DNA from 3 places in the Vibrio sp. SCSIO 43136 genome. Region 2 is predicted to be linked to each of the others. Evidence: riboswitches for the same ligand, from Rfam matches in the RefSeq annotation. Region 2 holds a riboswitch; each other region holds the start of a gene.
The links. A riboswitch is a leader RNA that binds a small molecule or an ion and turns the genes downstream of it on or off. The one in region 2 is predicted to bind thiamine pyrophosphate.

Region 1 (6,490 bases), on a different replicon from region 2:
CGATTCTAGTTGAGCTTGTTTAATGCTCGGATGATTTGAAACAGCAAGGTAATCGTTACTTCTTAGAACTATATCTGCTTTATTAGGCTCCAACCCGTGCACTAGATGCTGCGCATTACTGCGGCATTCAATGTGTTGATGTAAATAAGTGTCTAAGCGATCACTAATAAAACTTGGCAATGGTTTAGGTAGTGCAGTATTAGTATTCATTTGTATTTACTCATTGTTGAAAATAACTATGAGTCAGCTGACAAACTAGTTATCGAACATATGAACTTAGTTGTCATGAAACAAATACTATTATTTTGCACACCTTATCATTATTGACTATTCTGTATTTAATATTGAGCAGGAGTTCCTAGGCTTTAGGGAGTCCAGTTCGTTGATCTACAAACAAAATGCTATACGATATGAGTTCTATTTTTATACATTTTAAAATAGTTGGTGGATACCCATATCACCATGCCTGTAGCAATCAGCAACTCGATTAGTCCGAAATTGCGTAACCAAAACCATTGAGGAAACTCGGTTTTAAACCACTCTGTAAGGTGGTGGGTTGCTATGGCGCTTATCACCGATGGAAAAGTCACTGCAGCAATGGAAGGTTGAAACCTGAGTCTAAGTAGTGGGATGTAGCAAAGATAAATCAACATGGTCATCGTCATTGCAATGCCCGCAAGAGCCCCAGTTAAGACAGGATCAGGTGAAGAGAAGTTAACCATATATGCCGCTAATGTTAGGTTAATAGGGGCGGCCATAATAGCGAGCGTCGGTTTGGCGCGTCTTGGCAGGCTACCTGCAAACACTAGACGGTATAGAACCAAAGGAAGCATAAAGAAATAGATGGTGATACATGTCATTGCGATGGTTTCGGAAAACTCATTCATTCCTAGTTGCGAACCGGCCAACGAGCTACTGATCATCCCCACCGGGTAGAGAAACCAGCTTGGAACGATATTAGATATCTTGAACGAACGAATTTGGAAGAAAAAGAAGAAACAGAGCATGGTGAAATGCATGCTTAACGCAAGTACCCATAATGGTAAGGCTAGCGTTGGCAAAACGAGCGCCAAATAGTCACATAGTATCAGTACTGCCATGCTGATAGGGGCCATCAAGCTACCGCTTAGAGGGTGGCGAATCTCAGCAATAAATCGAGAATAACTGGTGAAATACCTTAAAATTACGGGCAACAGCAAACAAAAGCCAATAAACGCACATAACGGACGTAGCCAGGTACTAAATCCTTCGTGATATAAACTCCAAGCTTGGCCTAAACCTATGATTCCCAGCGCTAGAGATGACTGGGATAGGGGAACTTGAGGTGTACGGTATTTAGGCAGCCAGTTCAATGTGGGTCCTTGTTTGCGCAAAATTTTAGGTGAACTATAGCGGATCTAGTAAAAAACGCAGTAAAAAACTTAATCTAGTTATGGTTATGTAGAGATTTCTTTCCGATTGGTTTGAAAACATAACTTACATGAAAGTTAACGATTAAGATGAATGAGTTGCTGGTCTTGCACACTAGGTTCTATGACTTCTTCGGCTTAAAGTATAGCGGGTAAGCAACATAATCCCAGTCGTAATTATGGAAATTACTTTTTCAAATATGCAGCTCAAGTAGTAAGAACTGGAAGGAATATCGCTGTGAAGTGGGTTCAAATTCTAGTCATTATTGCTGCACTAACTTGAAATACGGTGCTGTTGTGCCATAGTTAAGCCGTAAGGCAAACATATCTGCAATAAGGAGAGTAAAGGTTGCTTTACCACAATTTGGAAGGAATCTTAGAATAGATATTCAATACCTCGTTTTTAGTTAGGCTCGATGTAGCCCTGATCGCAAACTCACGATATGAGTAACGAGGAGGAAGGCGCGCTTTCATAGTGCGCCTTTTTGTTTGTTGTCAAATTAAAGTTATCACAAGGTCAACACGCCCTAGTTAAGCGACTTGAACCGTTTCTAATCCTAGAGGTTTGGGTTTCGCTAAAAAATACCCTTGGAAATAATCGATATTTAGCGCAAGCATCGCCGAAAATTGTTCTGGTGTTTCAATTCCTTCTATCACAGTGGCCGATGCATGTTGTTGAGCGACTTGTAATGCGTGGTAGAGAGGTTCCACATTCCCTTGCATATACTTCTTTAGCAATCCACGGTCTATTTTAACGATATCCGGTTGAAGGGCTGCAACTCGTTGAGCTGTCGATGCCATGCTCCCGTAGTCGTCAACAGCCACACCAAATCCGTGCTCGCGTAAGTGGTTTGCAGCGCCGACTAGACGGTTTTCATTCAAAGCATGTTGTTCAACGATTTCCATCACTAACTGTTGGTTACTGATTTCTAACTCTTTTAAGCGACGATTGATCAAATCAACGCTTGATGGGTTGCTCGGTGCTGATTCGGTACTTGCAGGAAGCATATTTAAGAACAGCTTTAGATGTGACTTGTTGGATTGGGCAAAATTGCGGATATGCATCGCCCTAGCAAGACGGTCGACATTTATTCGGTCTTGAAGATCATAGCTTTTGGTGTGGAAGAACACATCTGGGGTGATAGGGGTGTTACAGTTTCGTTGATTGATTCTGACTAACGCTTCGTATCCGACGAGTTTGTTATGGCGATCGTAAATGGCTTGAAAACAGCTACTCAGTTTCCAAAGCTTATAATCAATGCTGTATAGACCTTGCTCATCAACAGAAAAGTACTGCTCAAACTGCTCTTGTCGACTAAAAATCATTAAGGTTCGCCATAAAACAAAATGCCAAAAGAACGCTTATTTTACAACTCAAATTAATAAATTACGACCTCTAAGCATCAGATTTTTGTTAATAATGGTAAATGATTTGATATGGACCCAAAAAAGGAGGCGTGCGCCTCCTTTTGACTTATCGTTTGTTTTTAAGATAGCGTTTACGGCGTTCTTCTTTCTTCTTGGCTTTTTCTTCGGCCTTTCTTGCAGTCTCTATTTCAACTTGAACTAGCTCTTCAGTGATCATCTCTGGGTGTTCTAGAGTGATTCGACCTAAAGTGCCATTTCTGAGTTCATGTAGAAGTATTTCAGAGGCTTTATGCAAGTCAACACGACCACCAGCTCTTAGTGCACCACGTTTTGAACCAATCGCTTCCATTAGCTCCAAATCAGACTCTGGCAACTCTTCGATTTGATAACGCTCTTTGAGTTTCTCTGGATAAGCTTTGGCCAAATACTCAACGGTATAAAAAGCAACCTCGTCGTATTCCATTGCCGTGTCTTTTACCGCCCCAGTTGCTGCCAGACGAAAACCACTGTGAGGGTTTTCTACTTTTGGCCACAAGATCCCCGGAGTATCCGATAGCACGATGCCATTTTGTAGGTTAATGCGCTGTTGGCGACGGGTAACGGCCGGTTGGTTACCTGTTTGAGCAATCGTTCGACCAGCAAGGGTATTGATAATGGTAGATTTTCCAACGTTAGGTATGCCCATGATCATGGTACGAATGTTTTTACCAATCTCTTCACGGTGAGGAGCAAGCTTACGGCACAACTCAAGGATCTTATTTACCTCATTTTGGTTGGTCGTAGTAATCGCCATCGCCTTAACGTTGCTTTCTTTCTCAAGATGGTCAATCCAAACTTGGGTCATCTCAGGGTCAGCTAAGTCGCGCTTGTTGAGCACTTTGACCACCGGCTTATCACCACGGATTTGAGAGATCATCGGGTTTTCACTACTAAAAGGGATACGTGCGTCTAGTACTTCGATGATGACATCAATGGTAGGAACGGCTTCTTCGATCTCTTTACGTGCTTTATGCATGTGACCAGGAAACCACTGAATAGTGTTGTTAACCATTTGAAAAATTTACCTTTGGTTTTTGATTTTGCTAGTAATAACCACCTATTTCCGCCTCAAAAACGAACTAAGAGAAAGCAGGGAATATAAAAATGCGAGTTTAACCAGCGTTTGCTGTGATCATAGTAACATTTTATGTAAATTGCTGAAATGCCATAAGGGATTAGTCTTTCAGACTCGGGCTATCACTATTATTTAAAGAGCTTGCTTTATCGCAAAGACAAGGAGGTAATAAATACTGTGTAAATTGTCACCAACGTCAGGGCTGGACTAGCAATTAAATGAGAAAAAGTCACATTTAAGGGTGTGCGCCACCGTAAACTGCTGCTACTATTGAGCGAAATAGTCGGGGGGCAAATGCAACTTATTGTATTTGCTGAGATCGATTTCGAGACCCGTTGAACCTGATTCAGTTAGCACTGACGTAGGGAACTATTAGCATCACCAAGCCTAGAGTGTATTTATACCGCTGCGCCTGCAGTGTTGTCGCACGTATTTAGGCTTGGGTCGTTATGGTTTTCTATGTCTGAAAGAAATGGAAAACCACATGACGCAACACTCTACTCTTCGTACTCCTATCGTTCTTACCATTGCAGGATCAGACAGTGGCGGCGGCGCTGGCATTCAAGCCGATATTAAGGCGATTTCTGCGACTGGCAGCTATGCGTGCTCAGTTATCACTGCAATTACTTCTCAAAATACTCAAGGCGTTTCTGCCATTTTTCCTATTGCCTTGGACCACGTGGCAAGCCAACTAGATGCGGTGTTTACCGATCTCAACGTTGTTGCAGTAAAGATCGGAATGCTAGCTGACTCTAATATCATCAAAGTGGTCGCAGATAAAATTCGCCTGTACCAGCCAAACTATCTCGTGGTTGACCCAGTGATGGTTGCGACAAGTGGTGATTTGCTTCTTGAACAGGCAGCGATTAGCACTCTCAAGCAAGAATTGCTGCCTCTTGCAGATATCATCACTCCCAATTTACCCGAAGGTGCGGCTTTGACGGGCTTGCCAGTCCCTAACAGCGAATCTGAAATGCAGGAGATGATTTCTGATTTGCGAGCACTTGGTGCTACGGCGGTGTTATTAAAAGGCGGCCATTTAGATAAGGACGAAAACAGTAATGATCTATTGATTACGTCTGATTCAGCAACCTTAGTTAGCGCCAAACGAGTGGCAACCAAAAATACCCACGGCACGGGCTGCACGCTTTCCTCGGCGATTGCTTCTTATCTGGCTCATGGCAATCCTATCGACCAGGCAGTATCGCTGGGTAAATCTTATATTTCTCAAGCGATAGCTCATGCAGACGAGCTTGAGGTGGGCAAAGGGCACGGCCCAGTAAATCACTTCTTCAAAGGTCATGCCGATGTCCGCTAACTCGGTTTCGATAGAAATCAGCGATGGGTATTTGCGCTACCAAAATTCAAATATCGCCACCCTAGAGGGATTGAATCTAAAGCTAGACTCCGGCCAATGGACAGTGCTGCTTGGTCGCAGCGGCTGTGGCAAAACCACGATCTTACGTTATCTAGCGGGTCTACTTGAAGGGCAAGTGCATTGGCAGGGGCAATTATCTACTTGTGATCAACTTCCTGTAGATGATCGCATTGCGTATATGGCGCAGCAAGACCTGTTACTGCCGTGGCTCAGCGTGATAGACAATGTTTGTCTTGGAGAGCGTTTTAGTGCGTCTGCGAATCTCGACGCTAGATCCCAAGCTACTCAACTGATTGAGCTCGTGGGCTTGTCTGAATACCTAGAAGCTACACCAGACAAATTGTCAGGAGGGATGCGTCAGCGGGTTGCTTTAGCGAGAACGCTAATGCAGAACAAGCCAGTTGTGTTAATGGATGAACCTTTTTCAGCGCTTGATGCAGTCAATCGTCATAAATTACAAACACTTGCACATCAGCTACTCAAAGACAAAACCGTAGTGTTGATCACGCATGATCCCCAAGAAGCGGTTCGACTAGCAGACAGATTGTATGTGTTAGAAGGCATGCCAGCTAAGGCAGGATCTATCAGTGTGCCTTCAAGTCAAACGCCAAGAAAACTCAGCGAAGAAACCGCTCATTTACAACAGCAGATTTTAGAAGTGTTGGAGCGTGACCATGAATGACTTGGCTGAACACCAAACGCTTACAAGCAAGACAGTTTCACAGCCTCTAACAAAAGGCTTTAATCAATCGTTAGTTCGGTTAGTTGTCAGTTGTGTAGTCATTCTAGGCCTGTGGCAGGGCTGTGTAGTGATGTTTGAGCTGCCAAGTTTTATATTGCCAGCGCCTCTAGAGGTGTTTAGCAAACTGATAGAGCGACAAGAGGTATTGCTTAAGCACACATGGGTGACTGCGCAGGAGATCTTACTTGGTCTGGCTTTGGGCTTATCAATGGGGCTGCTTTTTGCACTACAGATGTTGTTATTTGAACCGCTTAAACGATGGCTTCTACCCATTTTGATTGCCAGTCAAGCCGTACCTGTGTTTGCAATCGCTCCCGTATTGATGCTTTGGCTTGGATATGGCATCGCTTCGAAAGTGGTGATGGCGGCAATCATTATTTTCTTTCCTGTAACCACTTGCTGTTACGACGGCTTGCGCAACACCCCAACAGGTTATCTTGATCTGGCTAAAACCATGGGGGCCACCAAGTGGCAGAGAC
Region 2 (6,490 bases):
TAGCTGCCAATAGTCGTTGATAAATAGCTGAGCATTGTATTCACGCCCAAGTGCCGCTGCTCGCTCGATCTGAGCTTCTAGATCGGATTGCTGTGAGTCTTTGATGCGCAACTGTAGCGTAGTGATACCAAGTTTAAGTAGTCGCTCAATCCACTCTACGCTATCAACGACTGGGTATAACCCAAGCTTGTTCGCTTCAACCGATGCAAACTTAGCCCGATTTAGTTTGGTTGTTGCAATATCAAGCTCAGAGTCATTTAGAACTGGAACTGGGAAGTGAGTATCTGAATCGGTCCATGTTTCACGTGAAACACCACCCTGTGTCATGGCTCTCGCCAGCATCAGCGAGTCTTCAAGTGGAAAATCGAGTACAAGAGCTGTCAGAAGCCACGAGAAATGCAGTTGTTCAGAAACAGTACAATCTTCACAACTAAACTCTATTGCTCGACGCTCACCAAGGTGCTGCCAGCAATCAAAGCCGCTTTGCCCTCGCGTAGAGCTCAGTGCAACAAGGTTATCACCATATTGCGAGATTAGCTCTGATATCTGGTTGATGTCAGCTGCATAGATACAGTTAAGAACCTCATCTTGGAGAGTGTTCAATTCGGTTGCAAAGTTGATCGATTGGCTTTGTCCGTCAATTTGGATCTGGAACAAGTGAGTTGGGCTGGTGCCCAACTCGATGTTGCCAGTTTCAAAATCAGCTTGTGCCGCCACCGCTAGGTTTACTTCAATGAGTTCAACTAGGTGTTGGTACTGATTAGGAATTAGCAATTGGTTCATTATGACTCGCTTACTTCTTCAGCTAGTTTGTACAATTGAGAGCCTTGTGCTTTGAACTCTTCTGATTTTTGCTTCATGCCTTCTAGTGGATCGTCGAGTAACTTCACTTCAATCGCTTGGTTCTCATCAAGACCTTTGGCGTACTCACGCACCTCGTGAGATATCTTCATTGAACAGAACTTAGGACCACACATTGAACAGAAGTGTGCTACTTTGCCCGACTCTTGAGGCAGGGTTTCATCGTGGTAAGCACGAGCAGTATCTGGGTCCAGTGCAAGGTTGAATTGGTCTTCCCAACGGAATTCAAAACGAGCCTTAGAGAGTGCATTATCGCGAACCTGAGAGCCTGGATGCCCCTTGGCAAGGTCTGCAGCATGCGCTGCGAGCTTATAGGTAATCAAGCCAACCTTAACGTCATCTTTGTTTGGCAGGCCAAGGTGCTCTTTTGGCGTAACATAACAAAGCATGGCACAGCCGTACCAACCGATCAGCGCCGCACCAATACCAGAGGTAATGTGATCATAGCCCGGTGCAATGTCCGTTGTTAGTGGACCAAGGGTGTAGAATGGCGCCTCGTGACAATGCTCTAGCTGCTCATCCATGTTCTCTTTGATCATGTGCATTGGGATATGACCAGGGCCCTCAATGATGACCTGAACGTCATATTCCCAGGCAATCTTAGTAAGCTCACCTAGAGTGCGTAGTTCGGCAAACTGAGCCTCATCATTGGCATCTGCAACAGAGCCGGGGCGCAGGCCGTCACCGAGAGAAAGCGAGACATCGTATTGGGCACAGATCTCACAAATCTCACGGAAGTTATCGTAAAGGAAGCTTTCTTGGTGGTGTGCTAGACACCATTTAGCAATGATAGAGCCACCACGAGAAACGATGCCAGTAACACGTTGAGCGGTCATTGGAACATGGTGCAGACGGAGACCAGCATGGATTGTAAAGTAATCCACTCCCTGCTCAGCTTGCTCGATAAGGGTATCTCGCATTACTTCCCAGGTTAGGTCCTCTGCGATGCCGTTTACCTTCTCCAGTGCTTGGTACATAGGCACGGTTCCGATTGGCACTGGGCTATTGCGCAGGATCCATTCACGAGTCTCATGAATATTGCGACCCGTAGATAGGTCCATTACGGTATCACCGCCCCAGCGCGTCCCCCACACCAGTTTCTCTACTTCTTCTTCAATAGAAGACGTCACTGATGAGTTACCAATATTGGCATTAACTTTCACCAAGAAGTTACGGCCAATGATCATTGGCTCAGCTTCTGGGTGGTTGATGTTAAGAGGGATAATTGCTCGGCCTTCCGCCACTTCTTGGCGAACAAACTCTGGCGTGATCTCTTTTGGCAAATTTGCACCAAAGCTTTGCCCTGGGTGCTGACGATTTAGCTGCTCATCAGCATACTTAGCACGCCCCATGTTTTCGCGAATCGCTATATACTCCATCTCAGGAGTAATAATGCCCTGACGTGCGTAGTGCATCTGGGTAACACATTTGCCAGTAACCGCACGACGAATTGGAGGCAAGTTACCATAGCGAAGCTCATCCAGGGCTTCATCTTCAAGGCGCTCTTTGGTGTAAACCGAGCTCACGTCATCAAGCACCTCGGTATCAGCTCGCTCGTCGATCCATGCCTGACGCATCTTAGGTAAACCATTATATAGATCGATGGTATGCTCAGGGTCGGTATAGACACCAGAGGTATCGTAAACTCGAACAGGCTCATTCGGTTCGAAGATTGGGTTTTCCTTAGTACCGCCGATTAGGCTGTCAGCCAAAGCGATTTCACGCATGGGTACGCGGATATCGGCACGGCTGCCTTCTACGTAAACCTTGGTTGAGTTAGGGTATGGTTGCACCGATAGAGTATCGATGAAATTCTTCGCTTCCAGTCTCGCTTGTTTGCGACTCGACATAGCATTTTCCTTTGTATTATTAGAGAAATGCTTGGCGGAATGGTGCTACAAGAGGTGCGGGCTTAAGTACAATGTTAGTACTTACTAACCCTATAAGATAAGTGTGGGAACTGCTAGTACAGTTATCTTCTCTTGTTCCCTTCGCAGGTATTAGCCTGATCAGGTTCAACGGATCCCGCAATGCGGTCTCAGCTATGCTCTAAAAAGAGCGAAGCACTCCGACAAGTGACGACAATTATAAAAAAAGAGCAGCGACATAACCACTACTCTTTAACAAATCTGATCTCTGTTTTACATCAACTATAGGCTCGCCCGCATAATCAGCTGAAAACCAATCCATGCAGCTGAGATGCTGAGTACCACATTGAGTAGTACGTTGAGCCCCATCTTGAAAAATGCCCCCTGCTGCATAAGCAATACGTTATCCATAGAAAATGTGGAGAAGGTCGTCAATGCACCTAAGAAGCCAAGACCAATAATCTGGCGCCATGGCTGGGTCGCTAGCAGTTCACTTTCAAACGCCGCAATTAACATCCCCATAATAAGAGAACCAACGACATTGACGGTTAATGTGCCATATGGGAAACCACGACCAAACATAGCGACACAAGCTTCAGAAACCAAGTATCTAGAACATGCACCAAAAGCACCACCCAAAGCAATGCAACCTAATATATACGCCTGACTCATAATTGTAGTTCCATAAAAATCTTGCTCCTAGTTTAAGCATTTCAAACAAGAATTCGAGCCTAATCCACGCAAAGATCTATAACACATTGCACACCATTCAAGATAACTATGAAAAAGTTACAGGAGTCACCTTTGTAAACTAGTGCAATTGAATTAGATACCAATAACGCTTTCCTTGCTTTACTTGTTAACAATTTAACAACATGCAAGGAGTGCATACCATGAGTGTTTCCACCCAAATTACACGAGGCGCTATATTTGCCGCATGCGCATTAGCCGCAGCGGGTGCGTTAGTATTTAACGCCTTTCCACTATATCTATCGAGCATTGCTCAGCAGTTCGGTCTCAACGACGAACAACTTGGTTTGCTCGGCAGTGCTTATCTAGGTGCGTTTGCCCTTGTTGCCCTTTTCTCTCCATTTTGGGTCAAACGTACACCTTGGAAATTGGTCTCAAGCATTGGTTATGCATTGATGGCGATAGGCAGTTATGGATTAACGGTGACTACTGCAGACAATGTGCACCTTGTGATGGCAGCTATCGGTTTTGGCTCCGGCATTGTTTTCACCATTTCTCTTGCGATTCTGAGCGCTGCGCACAACCCTGATAAAGCCTATGGTTGGAAGTTAGTGCTTGAGATGGTATCAGCGGGTATCTTGGTCTATGTCGTCACTAGCATAGTACAAGCTCAGTTTGGTTTTGCTGGCTTCATCTGGACAGTATTAGCCATCTATGCGCTTTCACTAGTCTCACTAGTAAATCTACCTGCCAATTTCCTCGCCAAAGAGCAAGCAAGTGAGAAAGGTAGCAAGCTAAATTTACCTGCACTTCTAGCCTCATTTGCCCTTTTTTTCCAAGCTGGTACGTTTGCCGGTTTGTGGGGCTTTGTAGAGCGCATCGGGTCAGATATGGGGATCGGCTCAGATCTTATTGGCATGACGATCTCAGGATCTATTCTCGCCGGGATCGGTGGTGCACTTTGCTGTGTAGCATTCGGAGCAAAATACTCACACCGCTCTTTGATCTTATCTGGCTTAGCAATATCACTTGTTACTTTAGCATTGCTACAGTGGTTCCCATCCACGCTTACCTTTATCGTCGCAGTATGTTTGATTAATGCCCTACTACAGTTCCTAATAGCGTCTCTAATGGCTCTAGTAACGGATAACGACCAAACGGGTAAGTACACTGTCATGATGGCTTTTGTGCTGCCTATGGGCGGTGCAATCGGCCCAGGTGTACTCGGTGCCATCGTTGAAGCTTACGGCTTTAGCATGGGCTATGTATGGGCAACCTTATTCATCATATTAACTGGTGTAATGGTCGTAGCATCTACAAGTTCTGCACAATCAATACAACAAGGCCAGTTGGCGGCTGAAGAGGGCTAAGCCCCTCAAAAACAACAAAGCCTCGGCACTAAGTCCGAGGCTTTGTTTTATATGGTAAACAGCCTTCAAAGGTTTTCCGCTCTCGTATTAGTCCAAGAAAGCAATTCTTTTGGCTCTTCCCTTTTCCCCTTAGCGTAAGCGTCCGTTAGCAAAGCGTCCCCTTTCCCGAAGTACGAAAAACCTCCATCGTTCGCTAAAGCCTATAAACGCAAAAAAGCCCCGTCTTTCGACGAGGCTTTTAAGATGGCAGGGGTGGAGAGATTCGACCGGGCTGGCGCTCCAGCTCCCAACACTCGCTTTGGAAAAGCGATAGATACGAAAAAGCCCCGTCGTTCGACGAGGCTTCTGTGTGTGGCAGGGGTGGAGAGATTCGAACTCCCAACACGCGGATTTGGAATCCGCTGCTCTGCCAATTGGAGCTACACCCCTAAATTTTTATAAATCCAGCAAACGCTAGATTCAAAAAAACCTCGCAATAGCGAGGCTTTCGAATAAGTGGCGGAGTGGACGGGACTCGAACCCGCGACCCCCGGCGTGACAGGCCGGTATTCTAACCAACTGAACTACCACTCCGCAGTGGCGTACTTGCTATTTGAGCAAGTGTCCAAAATTAAAGCCTGGCGATGTCCTACTCTCACATGGGGAAGCCCCACACTACCATCGGCGCTATTGCGTTTCACTTCTGAGTTCGGCATGGAAATCAGGTGGGTCCACAATGCTATGGTCGCCAAGCAAATTCTGTTTATCGGTAAACGGCCATCGGCATTCGGCCAACGGGGTCTAGCGATAATCATCTGGAAAGCTGTTCTTTGTTCTCACGCCGTCGGCCCTTAGCCGCTCGCCGTTTACCGTCTCTACACATTCAATTCGTTCTTAGCTTTGAGTCCATCAAAACCCCTTGGGTGTTGTATGGTTAAGCCTCACGGGCAATTAGTACAGGTTAGCTCAACGCCTCACAACGCTTACACACCCTGCCTATCAACGTTCTAGTCTCGAACAACCCTTTAGGACACTTAAAGTGCCAGGGAAGACTCATCTCAGGGCTCGCTTCCCGCTTAGATGCTTTCAGCGGTTATCGATTCCGAACTTAGCTACCGGGCAATGCCATTGGCATGACAACCCGAACACCAGAGGTTCGTCCACTCCGGTCCTCTCGTACTAGGAGCAGCCCCCTTCAATCTTCCAACGCCCACGGCAGATAGGGACCGAACTGTCTCACGACGTTCTAAACCCAGCTCGCGTACCACTTTAAATGGCGAACAGCCATACCCTTGGGACCGACTTCAGCCCCAGGATGTGATGAGCCGACATCGAGGTGCCAAACACCGCCGTCGATATGAACTCTTGGGCGGTATCAGCCTGTTATCCCCGGAGTACCTTTTATCCGTTGAGCGATGGCCCTTCCATACAGAACCACCGGATCACTATGACCTGCTTTCGCACCTGCTCGAATTGTCATTCTCGCAGTCAAGCGGGCTTATGCCATTGCACTAACCACACGATGTCCAACCGTGTTTAGCCCACCTTCGTGCTCCTCCGTTACTCTTTGGGAGGAGACCGCCCCAGTCAAACTACCCACCAGGCACTGTCCTCAACCCCGATTAGGGGTCTAAGTTAGAACATCAACACTACAAGGGTGGTATTTCAAGGACGGCTCCACTTGAACTGGCGCCCAAGTTTCAAAGCCTCCCACCTATCCTA
Region 3 (6,490 bases), 350 kb from region 2:
ATCACCGACCCAGGTAGCAGTGGGTATGGGGTCGGTACGAGTACGTCGACCGGATCGCCATCAAGAGAAAGCGTGTCATTTACATAGCCGTAGTTACATGGGTAGAACATTGGCGCTGCCATAAATCGATCGACGAACACGGCGCCAGTGTCTTTATCGACTTCATACTTAATAGGGTCGGCGTTGGCTGGAATTTCGATCACGACATAAATATCGTCTGGGAGGGATTTCCCTGCAGGGATGTGCTTGAGGCTCATTGGCTTTCCTTTGCTTTACTTTTCAGTCGGGTTGTACAAAGTGTAGCCGCTTTTGGAGATAAAAAAACGGCCGCCAAGGCGACCGTTTTCACTTTTAGTCCATATCGCGATAGAACTCTAAAAAGGATTCCACCTTTTTCACCATGTTCTTTGAACCTACGAAGAATGGAACGCGTTGGTGCAGTTCGGTCGGTTCAATGTCTAGGATGCGACGGAAACCATCCGAGGCCTCACCACCCGCTTGTTCAGCTAGGAAAGCGATTGGGTTGCACTCGTAAAGTAGGCGCAGCTTGCCATTTGGGTGCGCTTGTGTGCTCGGGTAAAGGTAGATACCGCCTTTGATCAGGTTACGGTGGAAATCAGAAACTAGAGATCCGATGTAACGAGAGGTGTATGGACGACCTTTTTCAGGCACGTTTTCCTGGCAGTACTTGATGTACTTTTTCACCCCAGACGGGAAACGAATGTAGTTACCTTCGTTGATTGAGTAAATCTGGCCATCTTCAGGGGTCATCATGTTCTCATGAGATAGGCAGAACACCCCAAGTGATGGGTCATAAGTAAAGCCATGCACGCCTTTACCCGTGGTGTACACCAGCATGGTTGATGAACCATAGATGATGTAGCCTGCTGCTACCTGCTTGTTGCCCGGTTGAAGAAAATCTTCTTCAGTAGGTGTGGTGCCGATTGGCGATACACGGCGGTAGATTGAGAAAATAGTACCGACAGACACGTTTACGTCGATGTTAGATGAGCCATCGAGTGGGTCCATCAACACCACGTACTTAGCGTTTTTGTTCAATTCTTTGTTGAACACTACCGCTTCGTCTTCTTCTTCGCTTGCTACACCACATACTTGGTCACGAGCTTCCAATGCCGCTTTGAATTTGTCGTTGGCATAGACGTCAAGTTTTTGCTGGGCTTCACCTTGAACGTTATCAGAGCCCACAGCGCCCATGATGTCGACCAAACCTGCCTTGTTGATCTCACGGTTTACAATCTTTGCAGCAAGTTTGATCGAACCAAGCAGGGAAGACAGCTCGCCGCTAGCATGGGGAAAGTCATTTTGTTTTTCGACGATGTATTCACCGAGGGTGCGAATATCTGACATCTTTTATCCTTTGCAGTCAATATTGGGGGATTTCTGACGTAACTCACTTGAATGGGGAAGGGCTCTAAGCCAAGATAGGCGGAGCTCTAGCGATGCACTTGGTATCGCAACAGTCAGTAAACATCAGTTAAGGTCGGCATACCTTCTAAAGAGGCTTATTCGCCAACTCTCATATTCTATCGCCCTGATCTTTTTAATGGTAATGAAGTAACTGGCTTGTTACGCCGGTGTTTATATCTTTCTCGCTAAAATTTATGCCAATTCTCTTCAGGGCGTTGGCGAGTGTTTTTCTACCAAATTGTATGACAATTGGTAAGTACAAGGATCGCATTTATGCATATTCATATTCTCGGAATTTGTGGCACATTCATGGGTGGGCTGGCAATGTTGGCAAGACAGTTAGGTCATCGAGTGACAGGTTGTGACGCAAACGTTTACCCGCCCATGAGTACTATGCTTGAAGAGCAAGGTATTGAGATCATACAAGGGTACGATCCGGTGCAATTGGAGCCCAAGCCAGATTTGGTGGTGGTTGGCAACGCAATGAGCCGTGGAAATCCGTGTGTAGAATATGTGCTTAATCACAACATTCGCTATACGTCGGGCCCGCAATGGCTGCAAGATCATTTGTTGCATGACCGCTGGGTATTGGCTGTATCGGGTACTCACGGCAAGACGACAACCTCGAGCATGTTGGCATGGATTTTAGAGGATTGCGGCTATCAACCAGGTTTTCTGGTTGGTGGTGTTTTAGGCAATTTTGGTATTTCGGCGCGATTAGGCGAAAGCATGTTCTTTGTGGTCGAAGCCGATGAGTATGACAGTGCTTTTTTCGACAAGCGTTCTAAGTTTGTTCACTACCACCCTCGCACATTAGTACTCAACAACCTAGAGTTCGATCATGCAGACATCTTTGACGATCTTGAAGCGATCAAGCGACAATTTCACCACTTAGTGCGTACAGTACCCGGTAACGGTAAGTTGTTATTTCCTGCGCAAGATACGGCAATTGAAGATGTTTTACACCGAGGTTGCTGGTCTGAAACCGAGCAATCAGGGGTAGAAACTGGCTGGCAAGCCAAAAAACACCATCCTGACGGCAGTGATTTTGATGTTTATTTCGAAAATTCGCTGGTTGGACGAGTTAAATGGGATCTTGTTGGTGAGCACAACGTAAATAATGCACTGATGGCGATTGCTGCGGCACGTCATGTCGGTGTTACGCCTGAGTTAGCTTGTGGTGCATTGGCTCGCTTTATTAACACTAAGCGTCGATTAGAGCTTAAAGGCGAACAAGGTCAGGTCAAAGTGTATGACGACTTTGCCCATCACCCAACCGCTATCGAGTTAACGTTGCAAGGACTGCGGGATAAAGTCGGCAGTGAACGAATTTTGGCGGTATTTGAGCCTCGTTCAAGTACGATGAAAATTGGTACTCACAAAGATCAAATTGCAGACTCATTGGCAAGCGCTGACCAAGTGTTTTTATTCCAGCCAGACATCGGTTGGCAGGTGACAGATGTTGCACAGCAGTGCCAGCAGCCCGCTCAAACGAGCGATGATATTGACCAGCTGGTGCAGAAAATTGTCACAGCGACCAAACCGGGTGACAACATTCTAGTGATGAGCAACGGCGGATTTGGTGGTATTCATCAAAAGCTGCTCGATGCGCTAGCAACCAACTAAAATAGAGTTATGAAACGAGCAGATAAAGCCATCACCTTGGCATGGACTGGAGCCTCTGGGGCTCCTTACGGAATCAAGTTGTTGCAAAGTTTGATTGCTGCAGATTATCAAGTGTTTCTACTGATCTCATCTGCAGCTCGAGTCGTGCTCGCAACTGAGCACGGACTTAAATTGCCCAGCGGACCCGACGCAGCAAAGCAGGTCCTCGTGGAGCATCTTAGCTGTGATCCAGACAAACTCGTGGTGTGTGGAAAAGAAGATTGGTTTTCTCCAGTGGCATCAGGCTCGGCTGCACCCAAGCAAATGATAGTCTGTCCGTGTAGCGCAGGCAGTGTTGCCGCTATTGCACATGGCATGTCGGACAATCTAATAGAGCGCGCCGCAGATGTGGTTATGAAAGAACGTGGCCAGCTGATCTTAGTGGTTCGCGAAACCCCATTTTCAACTCTGCATCTTGAAAATATGCACAAGCTATCGCAGATGGGCGTAACCATCATGCCAGCCGCCCCTGGCTTCTATCATCAGCCTCAGTCTATCGATGATTTGATCGACTTTATGGTGGCGCGCATACTGGACCACCTAGGCATTGAACAAGGTTTGGTCGGGCGCTGGGGCTATGATCAACGTCAATAATTGATGTGGCTGATAGGTTAATAAAAGATTACAATGTGACATTCTTAAATCGGAATTAAGAACTCATTGGGGTGCTGCGTGTAGCGGCTGAGAAAATACCCATCGACCTGAACCAGATAATGCTGGCGTAGGAATTGAGTGATCATCTCTCAACCCTGTGCCGCTCACCTAACGCAAAGGATAGGAGCGAGCAGTGAAAAAAACACTGACTGCGGTAGCGTTGACTACCATGTTCACTTCGGCTGCCATGGCAGCTACACCCACACTAACGGTATATACCTACGACTCATTTGCTGCTGACTGGGGCCCGGGCCCGAAAGTTAAACAGGCTTTTGAAGCTCAATGTGGCTGTCAGCTTGATTTAGTCGCACTAGATGACGGTGTATCGATTCTTAACCGTCTGCGTTTGGAAGGTAAAAATACTAAGGCTGACGTGATCTTAGGACTAGATAACAACCTGGTTGCTGAAGCAAAGCAAACGGGGCTGCTTACTGAGCACCAAGTTGACACCAGTAAACTGGTTCTGCCTCAAGCATGGAATGACAAGACATTCGTTCCGTATGACTACGGCTATTTTGCGTTTGTCTACAACAGCAAAAAATTGACCAACCCACCAACAAGCTTGAAAGAGTTAGTTGAAGAGCGAGACGATCTTAAGGTGATTTACCAAGATCCTCGTACCTCTACACCGGGCCAAGGTTTGATGTTATGGATGAAGCACGTATACGGTGACGACGTTTCTGCAGCATGGCAGCAACTTGCTGCTAAGACAGTGACAGTCACTAAGGGCTGGAGTGAAGCTTACTCTATGTTCTTAAAAGGTGAGTCTGATATGGTGCTGTCTTACACTACCTCACCGGCTTATCACATGATTGCTGAAGGTGATTTTGACTACGCTGCGGCCACCTTTAAAGAAGGCCACTACATGCAAGTCGAGGTTGCGGCTAAGGTGAAAGCCAGCAAACAACCAGAGCTTTCTGAGCAATTTATGCAGTTCATTTTAAGTGACGGATTCCAAAATGCGATGCCAACAGGCAACTGGATGTATCCAGTGACTACGGTTGAGCTTCCAGCAGATTTCTATCAGCTGGATTTGCCAAAAACGCCACTGAGCTTTACGGCAGAAGAAGTCGCCACCGAGCGCAAACGCTGGGTACGTGAGTGGCAAAGTGCGTTGGTAAATTAATCGGTTGAGGTGTGGCTTGTACAATCAAGCTCGCACCTCGAAACTTAACTATTTGACCATGCCTATTGCATGGTCTTTTTCTTGGAAACCACGATCAGTGAACCCCATCCCTAAAGCAGGCTATTTCGTTTCTCTGCTTATCCTGCTGCTGGTGGGAGGGGCATTATCATCTCTGCTTAGCTATGCTCCGTCGCTTAATCCGATGCAGGTAGTGAGCGATCCCTATTACTGGCACGTCACCCAGTTCAGTTTTTATCAAGCCACACTTTCGATGCTACTCAGCGTTGGTTTTGCCATCCCTGTGGCGCATGCCTTATCAAGAGTGCATTTTCGAGGCAAAGGGTTACTGCTCAAGCTTTTTTCATCGACTTTAGTGTTGCCAGTGTTGGTGGGCGTGTTTGGCTTACTGGCTATCTACGGTAATAGTGGGTTGCTCAACCGATATTTTGGCTGGTCATATTCTATCTATGGTTTGAATGGAATTTTGCTGGCGCACGTGTTTTTTAATCTGCCTTATGCTTCGAGATTATTGCTGCAAGCCCTAGAAACGATTCCTGCTGAGCAACACAAGTTGGCGGCTCATCTTGGTATGAACAGTTGGCAAAAGTTTCGCTTTGTTGAGTGGCCAAGAATGCGACAGCAATTGCCACATGTTGCGGGGCTGGTGTTTATGCTCTGTTTTACCAGTTTTGCTACCGTGATGGCGCTCGGTGGAGGGCCTAAGTCCACCACGATTGAGCTCGCGATTTTCCAAGCAATTAAATATGACTTCGACCTGCAAGCCGGGGCAATGTTAGCGTTATGGCAAATGGGGCTGTGCGCTGCGATTGCGCTTGGTGTTCAAAAACTAGCAGCCCCTTTAGCTAGCAGTAGTGGTGGCACTATACGCCCAATATCTAAGCCGAGTTTTGCTCAAAGTGTTTGGAACTGGGGCTGGATAGCCGTAGCTATCTTGGTCGTCGTACCCCCGTTGGTTTCTGTGGTGTTGGCTGGTCTCAACAGTAAGGTTTTTGACGTTTTGGCTCAGCCCCGTTTTTGGCAAGCTTTTTCGACCTCATTGAGTATTGCCGTCAGTGCTAGCGTGCTCGCCTTAGTGTGCGGTTTTTTAGTGCTTCTAACCAGTCGGGCCCATCGAGTTAGAGGGAAGAACGGCTTTGCAGATAAGTTGGAGCTAAGCAGCACCATTATCTTGGTCACACCGGGGCTAGTGGTGAGCACCGGACTGTTTTTGCTGCTAAGAGAGCATGTTGATGTCAGTGAGATTGGTCACTGGGTGGTAATTATTGTCAACGCTCTAATGGCATTGCCCTACGTGATAAAAACGCTCTCTCAACCTATGTTGCATTTATTGCAACAGTACCAATACCTTGCGGCAAGTTTAGGGATTCGAGGTGTTAATCATATTCGAGTGATAGAGTGGCGTGCGCTACGAAGGCCGATCTGCCATGCTTTGGCACTTGCATTTATGTTGTCGATGGGCGATCTGAGCGCCATTGCCCTGTTTGGCAGCCAAGATCTGCAAACTTTACCGCTCTACCTATTCCAACTGCTAGGCAGCTACCAGATGGAAGCTGCAGCAGTCGTGTCACTACTGCTGTTTAGCCTTAGTATCCTAAG

Region 1: it holds a riboswitch for thiamine pyrophosphate, as region 2 does, so the genes downstream of both, thiD (bifunctional hydroxymethylpyrimidine kinase/phosphomethylpyrimidine kinase) here and thiC (phosphomethylpyrimidine synthase ThiC) in region 2, are expected to answer to the same signal.
Region 3: it holds a riboswitch for thiamine pyrophosphate, as region 2 does, so the genes downstream of both, thiB (thiamine ABC transporter substrate binding subunit) here and thiC (phosphomethylpyrimidine synthase ThiC) in region 2, are expected to answer to the same signal.

What each region holds. Positions count from the first base shown of each region.
Region 1 covers NZ_CP071849.1:849,831-856,320, forward strand. The annotation lists gene cqsA (alpha-hydroxyketone-type quorum-sensing autoinducer synthase) at 1-210, opposite strand, end outside; gene J4N39_RS18665 (TDT family transporter) at 402-1,352, opposite strand; gene J4N39_RS18670 (EAL domain-containing protein) at 1,941-2,735, opposite strand; gene ylqF (ribosome biogenesis GTPase YlqF) at 2,884-3,828, opposite strand; TPP riboswitch at 4,166-4,276, shown strand; gene thiD (bifunctional hydroxymethylpyrimidine kinase/phosphomethylpyrimidine kinase) at 4,364-5,209, shown strand; gene J4N39_RS18685 (ABC transporter ATP-binding protein) at 5,199-5,951, shown strand; partial or broken gene J4N39_RS18690 (ABC transporter permease) at 6,028-6,490, shown strand, end outside.
Region 2 covers NZ_CP071848.1:3,115,156-3,121,645, forward strand. The annotation lists gene thiE (thiamine phosphate synthase) at 1-783, opposite strand, end outside; gene thiC (phosphomethylpyrimidine synthase ThiC) at 783-2,711, opposite strand; TPP riboswitch at 2,831-2,942, opposite strand; gene crcB (fluoride efflux transporter CrcB) at 3,012-3,401, opposite strand; gene J4N39_RS14650 (MFS transporter) at 3,623-4,789, shown strand; tRNA gene J4N39_RS14655 (tRNA-Trp) at 5,142-5,218, opposite strand; tRNA gene J4N39_RS14660 (tRNA-Asp) at 5,286-5,362, opposite strand; rRNA gene rrf (5S ribosomal RNA) at 5,405-5,521, opposite strand; rRNA gene J4N39_RS14670 (23S ribosomal RNA) at 5,699-6,490, opposite strand, start outside.
Region 3 covers NZ_CP071848.1:2,764,385-2,770,874, reverse strand. The annotation lists gene ppa (inorganic diphosphatase) at 1-257, opposite strand, end outside; gene fbp (class 1 fructose-bisphosphatase) at 352-1,368, opposite strand; gene mpl (UDP-N-acetylmuramate:L-alanyl-gamma-D-glutamyl-meso-diaminopimelate ligase) at 1,702-3,054, shown strand; gene J4N39_RS12970 (flavin prenyltransferase UbiX) at 3,064-3,687, shown strand; TPP riboswitch at 3,745-3,838, shown strand; gene thiB (thiamine ABC transporter substrate binding subunit) at 3,881-4,873, shown strand; gene thiP (thiamine/thiamine pyrophosphate ABC transporter permease ThiP) at 4,971-6,490, shown strand, end outside.